One region of the Photobacterium sp. J15 genome, then DNA from elsewhere that is predicted to be linked to it. Evidence: predicted binding sites of a transcription regulator. Region 1 holds the regulator's gene; each other region holds the start of a gene.

Region 1 (6,228 bases):
CTTTATAAAAAATGGGGGATTGGGTTTTACCAATATTGGCTTCCTGAACAATTAACTTATCGATCAACGCTGATTTACCAGCATCAACTTCACCAACAAAAGCGACATTGCCTATCTGATCCGTAGTCATAATTTACGTTCTTGTCATATCGCAAGTGTTATAAGACAAGGTATCGCTTAAAACACTTATTACGGTTTTTAAAGATTCTTCAACGGCAGAAACACTTCCGGTAATAACTAAAGCACCAGAAAAACGGTCCAGAAACCCAATACTGACATTGGCTGCCTTAGTCGCAATATCACCGGCAATAATTGAAGTTTCACCGGGGGTTAGAGTCAGAATACCAATAGCACCCAGGCTTTCTACGCCAACACGTTCACAAAGCTCTTCGGTTGGATTTGCAACAAGATGCGCAAGTGTAACCTGCTTACCTGGCACAAACTCCTGAATAATTCGTTCTTTTCCAGCATCAATATCTATCATCAGATCACTTAACAGGACAAAACATGCTCATATAATCTACACATGATTCTAGAGCTATTACTCAACCCAAGTCACAGTTCTTATGCAAATAGTAATCAAGTGTCATATTAATTACTTAATTTTTGAACCCAGTCACCATATTCCCCATAAGTATTTAAATGCTAGTTTTTTACAAAAAATATAATTTTCATTCAGGAATAAAATTTAAATCAGAGATGAAATTAAGCAGGAAAATAATTTAAAAAATGCGTATAACTATAAAAACCGAAGAAGATTAAATTGAAAGAATCAATAAATTAAATATAAAAAGTCATTGATTAATACATTTAACACCGTCTATAGAAGCTTTAAATTCACTCTAATTCAGGCATAAAAAAACCGAAGCCATAGGGCTTCGGTTATATATTAGTTATGATTCGCTTCGATTTTTACAACTCGATTGCCTTATTCTGGCTCAGTAGCTTCATACCTTTAATATGCTGGAAAAACCACTTCAGAATGGCAAGCGCTGCTATGATTAAACCTGCAACCGGAATTGCCTGCAACAACTTGTCCAGCAGCGAGCTGTGTACCCAGTAACCGGCACCGGCCACCATCCCACTCATGGTCGCGGCTGTTACGCCCAACACAACAAAGAAGGTAAAAAACAAAAAGAAAGTACGAATAATTGTGTAGTAGTGGCTGTAACTCAGCTCATCTGTACCTTTATTCATTTGGTACGCGGAATAAAGCACTGCAAAAATACCAGAAATCATTAACGTAAACGGGGTCAGGAAGCTGGCAACGTAGGCAAAACGTACACCTTTCGTATTCTTATTGGACATAAATTAAATCCGATATTGTTATCAATATGACAATTATCACACGAAATTTTCCCCCTTCAAGAAAGCCTTCTGCTTACGATGATCCGGATCAAGCGATTCCGCGATTGTCCGTTATAACGACCTAAACGAACAAAGGCCTGATATTCATTCAGGCCTTAAATCACTATTTACGTTGCAACTTACATTAAGATACGAACTGCTGTTACAGCTTTTCTGATGGTGTTGTCACTTCGCTTCCATCTACAATACGCTTATGTCCTTCCTGCAAATGAACAAAGTCCACCAGATCATCACCGCTAACCTGAAATGCCTGACCGAAACCTTTAACAAACAATCCCTGAATCGGCTCCAGGCGGAATAGAGAAAAATCAGCCAGACCGCTTAGCCCTTCAACAATTTCACCAAAACGCTCTTGCAATGCAGCAATACCTTCCTGCCAACGTTCGGTTTCACGATCAACCACAAAGACATTCGCTTCAAATGTCAGCCGTTTACGGGCATAAATCGTTTTCGACGTACCTTCATCTTCAATCATCATCAAAGACACTTGCGGATTCTCGAGCAAATTACGCGCATGTTTAGCAATCTGGCTGATCAGCACATAATAACCATCATCCAGCAAGGCAAAGGGCGCGTAACTCACGTTAGGTTTGCCTTCTGCATCAACAGTAGCGAGCTGAAGGGTCTGGCACGACTCTCGAAATTCGGCAATTTCAGGGCCAAGCCGGTTTTGAAGGCGTACCTGCTTTACCTGTTTCATTAACTTGTATTTCTCCGGGATATTGTTGTTTTCATGCTTTAAGACGGCATTAGTGAATAGACGTTTTTTCTAACCTCTACTCCCATTTTTACCCATATCAATATAATAGCCCCGGATTTCCGCTTCTCTTGAAGAGAGAGCAGTCAGGTATCCCACCTCATTCCGCATTGCCAAGACAGATGTCACAAAAGCACATGTTTTATAACCAAAAGTTATCAGCACTATCAAATAGCTCAAACAAATAACGCATCATATGCACCTTAACACCCTTAAAGTGCATTAACTTTGTTGATATCTATCAAGATTTAAGATCTTGGAATACAGAAACGTTGCACTGTGCGCTACACTCAGTAGAATGTGAACGCAAGCGATTAACAATGTAACGTCAGTTAAAGACGCGAGAAGCAAGGCCGCTCGTTGCAGCGGCTTTTTGGCGTTTTTGTACATGATGATTTGTTCATAAAACAGACAGTAACAAACAGCAAAATTGCCTGAACAACCAAATACAAAGACAATTTTGCTGTCTGTTACTATCAATTTAAATGAATATGAAACGGTCGGGACCTCTGACCTGAAATTATTAGAAGAATAAGTATGGCAACGATTAAAGATGTTGCACGTTTAGCTGGAGTCTCAACGACAACAGTCTCACACGTGATCAACAAAACCCGTTTTGTAGCAGAAGCTACACAAAAAAAGGTATTAGAGGCTGTTGAAGAACTGAACTACGCGCCAAGTGCCGTCGCGCGAAGCCTTAAGTGTAATACCACACGTACCATCGGAATGCTGGTAACCAAATCAACCAACCCGTTTTTTGCCGAAGTCGTTCACGGTGTTGAAGAGTACTGCTATAGCCAAGGGTACACACTGATTCTTTGTAACACAGAAGGTAATCTTTCCAAGCAACGAGATTACCTACGCATGTTGGCAGAAAAACGTGTCGATGGCCTGCTTGTCATGTGCTCAGATCTTGACGAAAAGCTACTTGAGCTTCTTGAACGTCAAAAAGATCTGCCAATGGTGATTATGGATTGGGGTCCGGAAAGCCCGCACACGGATAAAATTCAGGACAACGCAGAACTTGGCGGCTATGTTGCAACCAAGTACTTCATCGAACAAGGTCACACAAAGATTGGCTGTCTGAGCGGTCACACAGACAAACTCACATGTCAGGAACGTCTGAAAGGTTTCCACAAAGCCATGAAGGAAGCTGAGCTGGACGTAAATGAAGACTGGCTGCTTGAAGGGGACTTCGAATGTGAGTCTGCTGTTGTTGCGGCGAAGCGCTTTATTGAAATGAAAGATCGCCCTACCGCCATCTTCTGTTTTAACGACATCATGGCAATGGGCTTGATCAGTACGTTTGAACAGGCTGGTATCCGTGTTCCTGATGATATTTCTATCATCGGGTACGATAACATCGATTTGGCGCCTTACTTCTCGCCCCCTCTGACTACAATTCACCAGCCAAAGCGCAGATTGGGTCAAACGGCGATCGAGATCTTACTTGCACGTGTTAAAGACAAAAAACACGAGCATCAGATTTTTGAAATGGCACCTGAACTGGTGGTTCGCAATTCTGTTAAGAATCTTAATGCATAAATCGTAATTGCAATCTGCGTCGACATTGACACATAAAACCGGTGAGGCAACTCGCCGGTTTTTTTTTCATCCGTGAAAAAAATAGTATTCAATATGAACAATCGATATGAAAAATGCGTCGAGAGCCCAAAAAACGAACTAATTTATTGGACCAAGATCACACTTTTAAAAATGGGAGCAAGGTCAAAAATCATAACTTAAGATATATTAATAGCGTCACGAACAAGGCAAACCATTCGAAAGATTGGGACGCAAAGCTTCCGGCCTAAAAGTGTTTAGTTTTATGAACTATGTCACTTATGGTAGCGGGGTTGCCGATGGATGTAGCAAATGGCTATGTCAGACTTTAACTTATCGCTGACATAGTCTTTTTGTAAATTTTGCTATTCTGAATCCTCGCTCTTGTTTTAGGTGACTCGAAGATATTTCACAATATTTATCACCGAGAAGACGCATGGACAAACCAGTACTTAAAGAATCATTAAGATTATTTAATTGTTTCGAGAATATTAAATCTCGTTCAATGTTTGGCGGTTTTGGCATATTTTCAGGCGAAACAATGTTTGCGCTTGTAGTAAATGACAAATTGCATTTACGTGCTAATGCCGACAACGAAGAAGAATATAAGAAAGCAGGTCTGGAACCTTACGTTTATAAAAAACGTGGCTTCCCTGTTGTAACTAAGCAATATGCTATTCCTGAAGAATGGTGGAATGAGCCTCAAAGAATTGTCAGCAAAGCTGAACGAGCTCTGGAGGCGGCCAAACAGGATAAGGAAACCAAAAGCAAAAGCGGACCGAACCGTATTAAAGATCTGCCAAACCTTCGCCTTGCCAACGAGCGAATGCTTAAGAAAGCTGGCATAAGCACAGTTGAAGAACTGTATGAAGCGGGCTCCCTAAATGCTTACAGAGCATTGCAGGAGACACACAAAGATACAGTTAATATCGAGCTTCTGTGGGCATTAGAAGGTGCTGTAAGTGGTACGCACTGGTCTGTAATTCCACAACAGCGACGTACAGAGCTTCTGTCACAACTGAATTAAATTCAGATAAGCAAAATATAATAAGAGGTGCATGTCACCTCTTATTTTTTATGCTTATACCCAACCTGATTAATTAATACTTGTAGCATATAAAAATAATTGCTTAATTAAATTATTTAGTCGTTAATTGACAATTTTTTGTCAATACGAGTGAAAAATTGACACTTCTCACAAAGCTGTTCATAAAATCATCAACACTCTTTTTTTAACTCCTCCGATTAGTAAAATTGAACCGTCATATAAACCGGAGGTTGTTATGTACTATTCAAAGCCATTTCCCGGACAAGCTGAACAAATGTTTAAAGACAAGTTTTGTATATGGCCCAGGTTAATGCGTGGTCTTGTATTTGTCAGTTTACTTCCGTCTGCAATAGTGACACTTTTAGTACTTCAGCAACATGCCTCTCTTGAAGCTCTTGAGAGTGCACTAATTATTACTGCAGCCTTTAACCTACTGCTGCTTTGCTGGGGTGTCTTTTTAAAAGTTCGCTCAAAGAAATACTGGTATCGCAACTATCACATTGGCAAGACCATGGTGATTGCTTCACTACCTTTAGTTGCCTGCTTTTATCTCTTCGTCGCAAATCCTGATACAGCAGATATTGCCAAACAACAAAGGTCACAAGTAGTACAAATTTCAGTCAACTAAGCACTTTTATCAAAATTATCTTAATTTTCTGAAATTTAATTGCCCCATTAACGGTCTGTGTCTCACAACAATCTAGTAATATAGCCGACCATTAGTCCAACTAGATTGATATACTAAAAGTAGCATATTGCTACAGTGATACAGACATATAAGGGGCTCATGTGCGTATACCAGCCAAAAAACAGTATTCCATCTTCATTAAACCACTTCTTTGGCTTCAAAAACGCCATTACGGTAACGTTCTGAATCCTGCTCTTTTGTGGGGTCGACGCCCTGCTTTATTCTGGCTGGTGGCCGGTTTCTTTGGATACTTAGATCGTAAGTCCTCCCCTATCACCCCGGTTATTCGTTCACTTGTCTGCGTTCGTGTTTCTCAGCTTAATGATTGTGCTTTTTGCGTTGATGCCAACGGTATGAAACTGGCAGAGCGCTGCGATTGTGTTGAGAAAATCAAAGCCCTTGCTAACTGGCAGCACAGTGAGCACTTCGATGAGCAAGAGCGCGCGATTCTTACTTACGTAGAGGCAATGACCATCACCGGTCAAAAAGTTACTGAAACGATGCTCAGCGATATTCAGAAATGGTATGACGCTGATGCACTGGTTGAACTTACTGCTCTGGTTTCTTTCCAGAACCTGTCGGCGAAATTTAACACCGCACTTGATGTACCTGAACAAGGTTTTTGTTCAATTCCAATCCAGCCGGGTGATGAAGAAGCACCGACTGCGGAATCTTCAGATAAATGATTGAAAGGTGAAGTCATGGATAGAAAAAAACTGCTACTCCTCGGGACAATAATCAGCCTTATCGGTCTTTGGTTTGCACTGGATCTTGGCCAGTACTTCACTCTGGAGCAAGCCAAGG
Region 2 (6,228 bases), 810 kb from region 1:
ATTCTGGTCTAGTCTGGTAGATAGCCGTGTATGCATAACAATGCATTGACATGTTGCGGATAAATCGGAAATGAGCAGTTGGAAAGGATATCGCTATGCCGGGTGTATCAAACAAGCCTAAAACACAAACACTTAGCTTTTCAGGAACCTGCCGCCATTGTGGTAATGACACCTTGATTTACATTAAGGAGACTAATGTTAAAACTTGCGCTCTGTGTCACAGGCAGGAAGATGATGGAACCACCGCAGAACCGCAGCTACTCATTGAAAATAAAGAAAAAGATAAAAAATCTGAGAATGAAATTCTCTGAACATGCATAGCTGCGGTTGTAAATTATTTTTTGCTGTGGAATTCAATAAAGTTTAACTCTGACCACCTTCATTACTTCGATATCAAAGCCGGCAACTTTTTCTGTAACAGGATAATACGTCATATTGACCTTTGCCCCTTTCAGGCTCTTGTATTTCTTTGTACGCCTGAACTTAAACGGAGCTTCGCATCCTTCAACCATCAGCGTATGAAGGATCCAGTCACCATCCTCACGCTGAGTATGGGAGGTCACCTTCATTCCTTCCGAATGAACAAGGTTTTCATGACTTTGCAGCAACTTATCGACAGGTGATTTCATGGCTATCTCTTGATTAATAAGAGGAATGAAAGCGGTGATGCTACCGGGAACAAGTAGCTAATGGCAAGTATTGATAAAACCAAGACCGCTTTTTCAACAAGCGCGAGCCAGTCTCTATCTCATTTTTAAGACAAAGCGGTAGTTACAGGCCCACTAGTATTACTTCTGTCCTTAGGTCTTAAATGCAACAGTACATAAATCCATTCAAACGGATTTAACTATACCCCCAAAAGTAAAACAGAGAGCCGAAGCTCTCTGTTTTTATTTGGTAACTGATGCTTGTTGATCAGAATGACAGGAAGATGCCTGCCAGCGTTGCACTCATCAGGTTTGACAGAGTCGCTGCAAAAATAGCTTTCAGACCCAGACGTGCAATATCAGGACGGCGGCTTGGTACGATACCGCCCAGACCACCCATCAGCATTGCGATTGATGTCAGGTTTGCAAAACCACACAATGCGAAAGTAACAACAGCCTGAGAGTGAGCGCTTAGTTGATCTTTAACAGCCATCAGATCAGCGAAGGCTACGAATTCATTAACAGCAATTTTCTTACCGATCAGGCTTGCTGCAACTGTTGCTTCAGACCATGGCACACCGATCAGCCATGCAACTGGTGCGAAAATGTAACCAAACAGCAATTCAAGGCTCAGGTTTTCAACACCAATCAGTTCGCCAAGGTGGCCAAGACCGCCATTAAGCAGAGCAATCAAGCTGATGATAGACAGCAGGCTTGCACCAACAGCCATCGCAATCTGCAGGCCGCTAAGCGCACCCTGAGATGCTGCGTCGATAATGTTAACAGGCGCATTCTCATCTTCATCATCAACCTGAGGCTCATCAGTCAGCGTTTCTGTTTGTGGAACCAGAATCTTCGCCATCATCAGGCCAGCAGGTGCAGACATGAAGCTTGCAGCGATCAGATAGCTGATTTCAACACCAAGACCCGCGTAACCGACCAGCGTACCACCGGCTACAGAAGCCAGGCCACCAACCATTACCGCGAAAAGCTCAGAGCGAGACATTTTTGCAAGGTATGGACGAACAACCAGCGGTGCTTCAACAGAACCAACAAAGATGTTAGCCGTTGCAGACATAGATTCAGTGCGGCTGGTGCCTAGTACACGCTGTAGCGCGCCACCCAGAACACGGATAATCCAACCCATGATGCCCAGGTAGTAAAGCACACCAATCAGTGAAGAGAAAAATACGATTGTCGGCAATACGTTAACGGCAAAGATAAAACCAATTTTAAACTTAGCCAGATCACCAAACAGGAATTCAGAACCGATACGACCGTAGTCGATAACACCAGAGACGGCATTGGATACTGTGTTCAGAACTTCTCGTCCGACAGGCACATACAAAATAAATCCTGCGAACAGAATCTGAATTGCAAACGCGCCACCTACTGCACGCCAGCTAATCGCACGACGATTTTCCGAAAATAAGATTGCAACCGCAAATAGTGAAACAATACCTAAGATGCTGACCAGATGCCCCATGGTCATTCTCCAATGTTAATTAGTGGGTTAGTAAAACGATTGCGGCGGCATTTTAGGGATTTTAAAAACTGTGACAAGCATCAAATTGTTATGCAAATTTACAGAATTGATACATAAAACCAAAAAATCGAGGAAAATATCGGCAAAGCAAACGAAAACGGCAGATTGGTGCTTGTACGGGATACTGTTGTTAGCATAAGTGACAATGATGACCATGATCACACTATTAGCCCTGTTCAATTTACGGCTATTTTGCCGATGCTTTTTTCATCATCCTCTACACTTGTCAATAAGATACTCAACAGCATGTTCATAAATAGCTTGGCAATGTACGAATACGGAGTGATTTCATGAAAAAACATCTAATACTAACAATGATATTTTTTGTGTTCGGCCTCACTGGCTGTGAAGACGGTCCGCGAGGTTTTAGCTTACCTGCCGGCGATCCCGCCAAAGGCCAACAGGTATTTCTTGAAATGCAATGTCTCAGCTGTCATGCAATGGAAGGCTTTGAAAGACCAGCAGATTCAGAAGACCAGCTTTCGGTCGAGCTGGGCGGGAAAGTACAGAGCCTGAAAACGTACGCGGAACTGGTTACTTCGGTGATCAACCCATCTCATCAGATTGCAAAAGGTTACAACTTAAAAGATGTTCAGATTTCAGGACAATCCGTGATGCCTGTTTACAATGATGTGATGACTGTTGGTCAGTTAGTGGACTTAATCACTTTCCTTGAATCCAAGTATGAGCTTGAACCATATACCCAAACTAAGTATCTGATGTACCACTGATAAAAAAAAGCACGAAGAAGCTGCAGCTTCTTCGTGCTGATCCTGCGTCTAATAATGGCAAATTTTAAACGTTATTTACCAATAACCCAGTGGTTGGCTACAAACTACATCAGTTCCCGATCCCAGAAAGCAGGCTCTCCAATATGCTCACGGACAAAATCAATGAACACTTTTACCTTAGCAGGCAAGAATTTATGGCGAGGATAAATCGCATATAACGGCATATGCTGATTAGGTTCCCAGTCAGGAATTAAGCGAATCAACCGCCCTTCCCTGAACTCATTCTTCAGCAGATACGTCGCCAGGTAACCAATACCATTCCCTGCCAAAGTGGCATCACGAATAGCATCAGCCGAATCCACTCGATAATTACCTCTTACCTTAACCTGTAAGTTTTCATCATCTTTACTGAAGCTCCAGGAAGTATCTTTACGCTCCCGGCTGTAATAGGTAATACAGTTATGTTCTTTCAAGTCATTTGGATGGTATGGCACCCCATGCTTCGCCAAATAATCCGGGCTGGCAGCCAATACAAACTGGCAATCAACCAAGTGGCGGGCCACAAAGCCTTCTGGAGGGGTATCCATAATGCCAATCCATAAATCAAGCTGTTCGGAAATAAGATCAACGCGGTGATCAAACAGGCTCATTTCAAGATTAAGCTGCGGATATTGCTCATGGAACTCACTAATGTATGGGCCGATATGGTTCGAAGCAAAAGACTGGGCAATACCAACACGTAATGAACCATGAAGGCTATTTGAATCAACCAGTAACTCACTTTCCGCTTCATTAATTTCATCAACGATATTGGCGCAATGAGCGGCAAAGTTTCGTCCGGCCTCGGTCAGAGCAAACGAACGTGTTGTACGCTGAACAAGCTGTATCCCCAACCTCTCTTCCAACTGCTGTATTTGCTTACTAACCTGGGTTCTGGAAATATCTAGCAACTGTGCTGCACGGGTAAAGCTCTTCTGTTTTGTCAGAGCGTTAAATACAACCATTTGCTGTGCTTTTTTAAGCATGGATACCTTCGGGCCTCGGTTTTTATGTTCTTCTTTATATGAAAACAGAAAGACCTGTCAGGGACAGGTCTTTTTCCACTTATTTAGCTATTTTAATTCAGCTTAAATTGTAAAGAAAGAAAGCTGCTGTTTCTGCTTCTCAGCAAGCTGCGACAATTCATTACTGGCCGTCGCACTCTGGCTAATACCAGCAACGTTCTGATTCACAATCTCCGACATATTGGTGACATTGCGATTAATGTCCTGTGTTACCTGAGACTGTTGCTCTGCGGCTGTTGCAACCTGAGTGTTCATATCGCTGATTTGAACTACAGATTCTGTGATACCAACCAATGCGTCATTAGCACGATTCGACAGTTCCTGATTACGCTCAAGCATTTCCAGGCTGCTCTGCATGCTGTCATTCGCCTGGTTAGACTGTGACTGCAACTCTTCAATGATTGCCTGGATTTCCTGAGTCGACGACTGGGTACGCGCTGCCAGCATACGTACTTCATCGGCTACTACCGCAAAACCACGGCCGGATTCACCCGCACGAGCGGCTTCGATAGCAGCATTCAGAGCCAGAAGGTTTGTCTGCTCAGAAATACCCTGGATAACTTCAATAACCTTGCTGATTTGTTCAGACTGCTCTTTCAGGCGAGTTACAACGTCTGCCGCTTCTGTCAGAGTCTTGTTCATCTGAACACTTGCCGCACTGCTTTGCTCGAAGATGCTCAAACCTTCACGAGCCAGTTCATCAGTCTGCTTAGCCATTGCATCCGCAGCAGTTGCGTTATCACTGACGTTTTCAGCTGTACTTGAAAGTTCGTTAACCGCAGAAGCAACCTGATCAATCTCATTGTGCTCCTGCTGAGCATTCGCTTCAGACTGAGTCATTACCGCAGCTAGTTCGGTAGAAGCAGATGCCACATCTTCACTGATACGGATTAGTGCATCAACCGTCTGGTGCAACTGCTTGACAGTACGGTTTACATCACTGCTCAGCTGAGCAATTTCATTAGTACCGTCCTGCTCAGCATTGACACGCAGGTTACCAGCCGCCACATCACGCATCACAGACTGAAGTTTGAAGATCGGGTTAACCACCAAACCAGACATCCACCAGGCCACAAGCACAGCAATAGCAAATACAGCCAGAATCGCGAACGTCGCGCTGTTCATCATATTACGGCTATTTTCAGCACTCTGATCCAGCGTATTGGTAGAGTATGAATTCACCTGCTGCGAAAGCTCGTTGATAGACTCAACCATACGATTGCCGACAGCACGGTATTTAGAGATGAAATTATTAAATTCCTGTTCAGACAGCTCACCACGGTCGTGCTGATTCAGGGTAACAACCGCACGATTAGAGTAAGCAATGTAGTCCTGAATCGCCGAATGAACATTGTCAGCCGCACTTCTGAAAGCATCGACCTGCTCCAGCAATTTAAGATCACGCGCAATTTCTTTTTCTGCACTGGCCAGTTCACCTTTAAAACTGTCGCGGCGCGCAGGGTCATAAATAGCGTACACTGCACTTATACGCAGCGGATAAACGCGATCATCAATTTTGGCCAGTGTATCCTTATACTCAACCAGGGCATCGGTATTTTGAGCGATCACTTCTTGTTCGTTATCAAGTTTTCCTTTTGCGATCATCAAAGTCGTAAAGAGCACTACCACCATTAACATTACAGGCATCAATACCTGGTAACGAATGGATAAGTTTTTCAATGAAAATTGCATTTTGGCCTCAAATTTAATTTTTGTATCCGCAAAAATACAGTAGGTAATTCAGACTGACTAAAGAGCGCACAATATAGATCTGGATCACACAAATGTCTACAAAATTATCAGCCGGTTTTTCTTTGAAAAATCTTGCACTTATCGTTAATAACAATTCATTTGATTTATAAAAAACACAGTTCCATTGGTTTAAATTATGAACAGCCTACGAAGTTAACATTTCCACAAATAGATCAATCATTAAGCACTTATCTGCATCGTCATAGAGTGTTCAAACTTCTGAAACATGATTGTCATAAAACTTTCCTAACCTTTTTATCGTTCATTCAAACCTATTGGCAATAAGGCCAGCTTTTTAAGGATTAGGAAAATGAAAACACAGGTTATTGGTGCACTAGCCCTTGCAGGTTCAATGGTATTTAACACTGCCGTCGCAAATGAAACTGTTTCAGTTGTAGGCTCAAGCTCCGTATCACCTATCATGGAAGTACTTGGTGAAACCTATGCAAACTCTCACGATGTTGTTGTTGAAGTTCAGGGCCCGGGCT
Region 3 (6,228 bases), 1.5 Mb from region 1:
CACCGCAGCCCAGCAGGCAGACTTCTTCCAGTGGCGCATCTTTGTTGACTTTCGCCAGTGAAATCTCAGGCAGTACTGTATATTCAGAAAAAGTCGAGCAGCCCATGTAGTGATAGATTGGCTGGCCGTCTTTGTAGAAACGGGTTGTGCCGTCCGGCATCAGGCCTTTGCCTTGGGTTTCACGGATTTTTTGGCACAGGTTGGTTTTACCTGATTTACAGAATTTACACTCGCCGCATTCCGGGGTGTAAAGTGGGATTACGTGGTCACCAACTTCGACACTGGTAACGCCTTCGCCCACCATCTCAACAATACCGCCGCCCTCATGACCTAGAATCGCCGGGAAAATGCCTTCCGGATCGTCGCCGGACAGGGTGAAGGCATCGGTATGACAAACACCGGTAGCAATAATACGTACTAGAACTTCACCGGCTTTCGGTAGCATAACATCGACTTCCTCAACCGACAGTGGCTGATTCGGACCCCAGGCAATGGCTGCTTTGGATTTGATAAATTGTTCAGACATTCTGTTCTCGCTTATTCTGTGATTGGATACTGTTCATTAAGGCTTATGTTCTTTCTTGTCAGCTTTGCGCTTATCTATTGACGCATAGCTATGATTACACTGTAGAAGATAAACCTCAGGTCGATGACGCCGGTTAATAGCAGCGTTCCTCGTTGTGATGGCTAGTATTATATTTTTTCAAAAAGAGATGATAATCACCTTGTTGTGCAAATTACTTTTACTGCCTGGTAACAATTGAGGGTGAAAGAGGGAGAGTGTTTTTGCGGCATTGTTTGACTGGGAATAAGTTGGTAAGGGCAGAGCAAGGCATTATAATGCGCCTCCCATGTTTGCAATGATTTGAGAAAGCCTGTGACCGATCAAAACCAAGATGAACTATATATGCGCCGAGCCATTGAGCTGGCAGCCAAAGCCGAGCAGGAAGGAGAGGTTCCTGTTGGGGCGGTTGTGGTTTATGACGGTCAGGTGATTGGAGAAGGCTGGAACCGCTCTATTGGTCAGCATGATGCTACAGCTCACGCAGAGATGATGGCTCTTCGTCAAGCAGGCAAGGTGATTCAGAACTATCGCCTGCTGGATGCAACTTTGTATGTCACTCTGGAGCCGTGCCCTATGTGTGCCGGTGCTATGGTACACAGCCGTATTGGTAAGGTGGTGTTTGGTGCCAGCGATCTGAAGACTGGTGCGGCAGGCAGTATTATGAACTTGTTGAGTTATGAGCAGGTCAATCATCATGTCGCCTGTGAATCCGGGGTGCTGGAAGAGGAATGCCGGGCTCAGTTACAGGCGTTTTTTAAACGTCGACGGGCCGAGAAAAAAGCCGAGAAAAAGGCCCGCCAGGCTGCACAGGCTGAGAGCCAGTGATCAAACAAAAAGCCCGACTCATTGAGTCGGGCTTTTTTCTGTTTCTTTGCGCTGACAATTGGTGTCGCTAGCTTTTGTTTATCGTTCTATTGTTAGCAAGGCTAACAAGCGGCTGTTGCTGCTACAACATAGCTGCGCTGGCGCCATAACACTTTCTTGCGGGTATTAGCATGCATGCGTTTTCGTCTTGTTGCGATTGATGTCATGCGTTTCTTCAGGCTTTTCACCGCTTTTTTCTGTTTTGAGAATCGCATAAGTTTCTCCCATAAAGCAAAGGCACAAGTGTGCCCACACTACAATCATTTTCCTGAATCTTGTTCAGGGTTATGAGTTGATTGTTACCAAATTTTCATCATTTGAGAATGAGCCCGATCGCAAAATTACGGCTTTCTTTGCAAAACCATCAATACTCAATGTGATATTTCTATCACTAATTTTATGTCGGTTGATATAAAGCACAGCCCTGTATTAACAGGGCTGCTTATAAAAAGAAGGGGATGGTTATTTACTGACAAGTTTGGTCGGTTTAGCGAGGCTGGTATCTATTTTTTCGCCTTCAAGTTTTGTCTGTTTGCTACCATCTTGCTGTAGTGGCGGGGTGATCGTTCTTAAGCTGTCGATGACCGCGATACCTTCCTCTTTGTCCTGATTCGGTGTTGTATTGTGCGCTTGCTCATAGCCGATAATACTCTGGTAATAGCGGCGAATATTTTCCACGTAGTTCAGCGCTTCATCACCACGGGCATAGCCATAACGGGTCTGCTTGTAGTATTTGCGCTGGCGCAGAAGTGGCAGGCGTTGTTTAACATCGCTCCAGGCATCCGGGTTACCACCTTGTTTTTTGGTCAGGCGGCGGGCATCCATCATATGGCCGAAACCTACGTTATAAGACGCCAGGGCAAACCAGACTTTTTCATGTTCTTCGATGCTGTCAGGCACACGGGCAATCATCTTGCGTAGGTAGACAACGCCGCCCCGGATACTTTCTTCCGGATCAAGACGATTCTTCACACCCACAGACTTTGCTGTTGGCAGGGTCAACATCATCATACCGCGCACTCCGGTCGGAGAAACTGCGCGCGGGTTCCAGTGGGATTCCTGATAAGAAAGTGCAGCAATCAGACGCCAGTCCAGCTCTTTCGAATACTTTTTGAACAGAGGTTCCCAGCGAGGAAGCTTTTTCTCGATAGCTCGCAGGAATGCTCGGGTGTCAACATAATCAAAGCTGTCGACATGGCCGAAATATTTCTCTTCCAGCTTGCCCAGTTCACCGCTTTGTTTCATTTCACCGAAGAACTCGATCAGCAGCGCATACAGGCTGTCATCGGTGGTTTTGTTGAGGAACCAAGCGATCGGCTCATCTTCGGTCAATTCGAGGGCAACGGCAATATCCGGATGGATTCGCTGGCTGAGGGCGACATCTACTGAGTCAGCAATGGTGTAATCCAGATCGCCTCTGGCAACCATGCGTAGCAACTCATCACTGTCGGTTTCCTCTATTGCTTCCCATTGAAGCTGCGGGTAAAGAACATTGAGAGTGTCCAGGCTTTTCTCGTGGCTGGAGCCTTTAACAACAACCAGTGAACCTTTATTTTTAGCCAGATCTTCTGTGTCACGCGGACGCCACTGGCCTTTCTTATAGACTACGATTTGGCTGGCGTAGTAATAGGCGGGGGCAGCCCGGAATCCAGACAGGCGGTCTTCGGTCATGGTCAGGCCCGCAGCAATGATATCGACATCTTTGCGTTCAAGGCTGGGGAAAAGTCCGGCCAGAGTAAACATTGGCTGCATTTCCAGTTTGACACCCAGCTTGGCGGCAAACCGTTGTGCAAGTTCATAATCAAGACCTGTCGGACCATCGTTGCCAATATAGTAAGAGAGCTGATTATTCAGCGTGCCGACACGCAGGACGCCACTTTCACGGATCTTCTCCAGATCACTGCGGGTGTCCTGTTGCAGCCAGTTGCAACCACTAAGCAATAGCATGCTTAGTAATAGTGCCAGGGTATACCGGAGGTTAGAAGTTAATCGAAGATTGCTCAACAAGATATGCTCATCATTATAATTTGATGTTCTTTATACCAAAGCTCGCCAATTCAGCAAAGCAACTCCCATCCTCCCAGTGATGATTCTCCCGTCAAATTACAATTTCCGGACATCAGGACAATGTATGTATGGGAGCTGCCCGGCATCTAAATACTAGTTCAATTTCAGCTCTGCTGAGCTGGCTCATCGTTTTTTCTTAATGTTTGGAACAGGAATGAAAAAAAATTACGCAAACGGTTGCGTCAGGTGTTACGTCACAAAAAATTTTCCCTTATACTATGCCTCGCAGAGCTTCCAGCACCTGCTTCGAAACTCCCGAAACTTATATAGTACGGGAATGAAGAACGCTGTTTAGTTGCTGCCCTGTCATGAGTGCATCGCCTCTGCTTGCTGTAAAAACAGCCGGGAAAGAGGTGACATTGACGTGATTTTTCCGGTGCTGAACCGGGATTAGGTCAATATCACCTTCATTCAACTGCTAATCGAGAGACGTACGCACATGGAAATTTTGCGTGGTTCACCCGCACTGTCTGAGTTTCGCGTTAACAAGCTACTGGAGCGTTGCCGCGAATTAGAGCTGCCTGTGTCAGGCATTTATGCTGAGTTCATGCATTTTGCTGAACTGTCAGCACCGCTGAATGCCGAGGAACAAAACAAGCTGGCCAGTTTGCTGACCTACGGCCCTACGATTGCAGAGCATGAGCCAACCGGTCTGTTGCTGCTGGTTACCCCTCGTCCGGGTACTATCTCCCCGTGGTCATCTAAATCGACCGACATCGCCCATAACTGTTCCCTGAATCAAATCAAACGCCTTGAGCGCGGTACTGCATATTACGTAGAAACCACCGCTGATCTGAGTGAAGCCCAGCTTACAACCCTGAAAGGATTACTTCATGACCGCATGATGGAAGTGGTGTTTACCGATATGGAAGCGGCAGCTGCGCTGTTCAGTCATGCGGAGCCTGCACCGGTGAAATGTGTTGATATCCTTGCCGGAGGCCGTAAGGCGCTTGAAGACGCAAACGTTACCCTCGGTCTGGCACTGGCTGAGGATGAAATTGATTACCTGGTGGAAAACTTCACCAGACTGGGCCGTAACCCGAATGATATCGAGCTGATGATGTTTGCTCAGGCGAACTCTGAGCACTGCCGTCATAAGATTTTTAATGCAGACTGGACTATCGACGGTGTTGAACAGGAAAAATCCCTGTTCAAGATGATTAAAAATACCTTTGAGCAGAACAATGATTATGTTCTGTCGGCCTACAAGGATAATGCGGCGGTAATGGAAGGCTCGAATGTCGGCCGTTTCTTCCCGGATCCAAATTCCCGCCAGTACAACTACCACCAGGAAGATGCCCATATCCTGATGAAAGTGGAGACCCATAACCACCCGACGGCGATTTCACCATGGCCGGGAGCATCGACCGGATCCGGCGGTGAAATCCGTGATGAAGGGGCTACCGGTATCGGCGGTAAACCGAAAGCCGGCCTGGTCGGTTTTACTGTTTCTAACCTGCGTATCCCTGACTTTGAACAGCCATGGGAAACCGACTTTGGTAAGCCGGGCCGAATTGTCAACGCGCTGGATATTATGCTGGAAGGCCCGCTGGGCGGTGCTGCATTTAATAATGAGTTTGGCCGCCCGAACCTGCTGGGTTATTTCCGTACTTATGAAGAAAAAGTCAGCTCCCATAACGGTGAAGAAATTCGTGGTTACCATAAGCCGATTATGATTGCCGGTGGTATGGGTAATATCCGTGCCGAGCATGTTCAGAAGAAAGAAATTCCGGTTGGTGCGAAGCTGATTGTGCTGGGTGGTCCGGCAATGAATATCGGTCTTGGTGGTGGTGCTGCGTCTTCTATGGCGTCTGGTCAGTCAGCCGAAGATCTGGATTTTGCATCGGTGCAGCGTGAAAACCCGGAAATGGAACGTCGCTGTCAGGAAGTGATCGATCGCTGCTGGCAGATGGGTGAAGCCAACCCGATTGCCTTTATTCACGATGTGGGTGCGGGTGGTATCTCTAACGCCTTGCCTGAGCTGGTGGATGACGGTGAACGTGGCGGTAAGTTCCAGCTGCGAGAGGTGCCGAATGACGAACCGGGTATGAGCCCGCTGGAAATCTGGTGTAACGAATCGCAGGAACGCTATGTGCTGGCTGTTGCCACAGAAAATATGGATACCTTTGACGCTATTTGTCAGCGTGAGCGTGCACCGTATGCCGTGGTTGGTGAGGCCACTGAAGAGCGTCATCTGACGCTGGAAGACAGCCACTTCGACAACACCCCAATTGATATGCCGATGGATATCCTGCTTGGTAAGCCGCCAAAGATGCACCGTGACGTGAAATCACAGAAGGCAGAAGGCAAAGCGATTGAACGTAGCGGTATTGAATTGGAAGAAGCGACTCACCGGGTGCTCCGTCTTCCGGCTGTTGCAGAGAAGACGTTCCTGATCACTATCGGTGACCGGACTGTGACCGGCCTGGTTGCCCGTGATCAGATGGTCGGTCCGTGGCAGGTTCCAGTTGCCAACTGTGCTGTTACTGCTGCCAGTTATGACAGCTACCATGGTGAGGCGATGGCAATGGGTGAGCGAACACCGATTGCATTGCTGGACTTTGCCGCTTCAGCCCGTATGGCTGTCGGTGAGTCGCTTACTAACATTGCCAGTGCAGATATCGGCGATCTTAGGCGCATCAAGCTTTCTGCAAATTGGATGTCTCCGGCGGGTCACCCGGGTGAAGATGCCGGTTTGTATGATGCGGTGAAAGCGGTCGGTGAAGAGCTGT

Evidence for each region. The regulator PurR, encoded in region 1, represses purine synthesis genes. The targets are predictions, from matches to a motif close to TNANGNAAACGTTTNCNTNA.
Region 2: the regulator PurR is predicted to act here: its motif matches at 2,161-2,180, upstream of AACQ93_RS10635 (NupC/NupG family nucleoside CNT transporter).
Region 3: the regulator PurR is predicted to act here: its motif matches at 3,662-3,681, upstream of purL (phosphoribosylformylglycinamidine synthase).

What each region holds. Positions count from the first base shown of each region.
Region 1 is NZ_CAWMUI010000001.1:1,531,231-1,537,458, reverse strand. It holds gene AACQ93_RS07160 (EutP/PduV family microcompartment system protein) at 1-130, opposite strand, end outside; gene eutS (ethanolamine utilization microcompartment protein EutS) at 134-484, opposite strand; gene AACQ93_RS07150 (hypothetical protein) at 913-1,308, opposite strand; gene hutZ (heme utilization protein HutZ) at 1,511-2,068, opposite strand; gene purR (HTH-type transcriptional repressor PurR) at 2,663-3,670, shown strand; cyclic di-GMP riboswitch class I at 3,887-3,989, shown strand; gene AACQ93_RS07135 (TfoX/Sxy family DNA transformation protein) at 4,125-4,715, shown strand; gene AACQ93_RS07130 (hypothetical protein) at 4,972-5,364, shown strand; gene AACQ93_RS07125 (carboxymuconolactone decarboxylase family protein) at 5,526-6,110, shown strand; gene AACQ93_RS07120 (FAD-dependent oxidoreductase) at 6,126-6,228, shown strand, end outside.
Region 2 is NZ_CAWMUI010000001.1:2,337,203-2,343,430, forward strand. It holds gene AACQ93_RS10625 (hypothetical protein) at 96-311, shown strand; gene AACQ93_RS10630 (hypothetical protein) at 354-629, opposite strand; gene AACQ93_RS10635 (NupC/NupG family nucleoside CNT transporter) at 916-2,133, opposite strand; gene AACQ93_RS10640 (c-type cytochrome) at 2,484-2,924, shown strand; gene AACQ93_RS10645 (LysR family transcriptional regulator) at 3,029-3,949, opposite strand; gene AACQ93_RS10650 (methyl-accepting chemotaxis protein) at 4,052-5,680, opposite strand; gene AACQ93_RS10655 (phosphate ABC transporter substrate-binding protein) at 6,051-6,228, shown strand, end outside.
Region 3 is NZ_CAWMUI010000001.1:3,000,754-3,006,981, reverse strand. It holds gene AACQ93_RS13505 (S-(hydroxymethyl)glutathione dehydrogenase/class III alcohol dehydrogenase) at 1-526, opposite strand, end outside; gene tadA (tRNA adenosine(34) deaminase TadA) at 878-1,390, shown strand; gene AACQ93_RS13495 (hypothetical protein) at 1,492-1,644, opposite strand; gene mltF (membrane-bound lytic murein transglycosylase MltF) at 1,892-3,376, opposite strand; gene purL (phosphoribosylformylglycinamidine synthase) at 3,936-6,228, shown strand, end outside.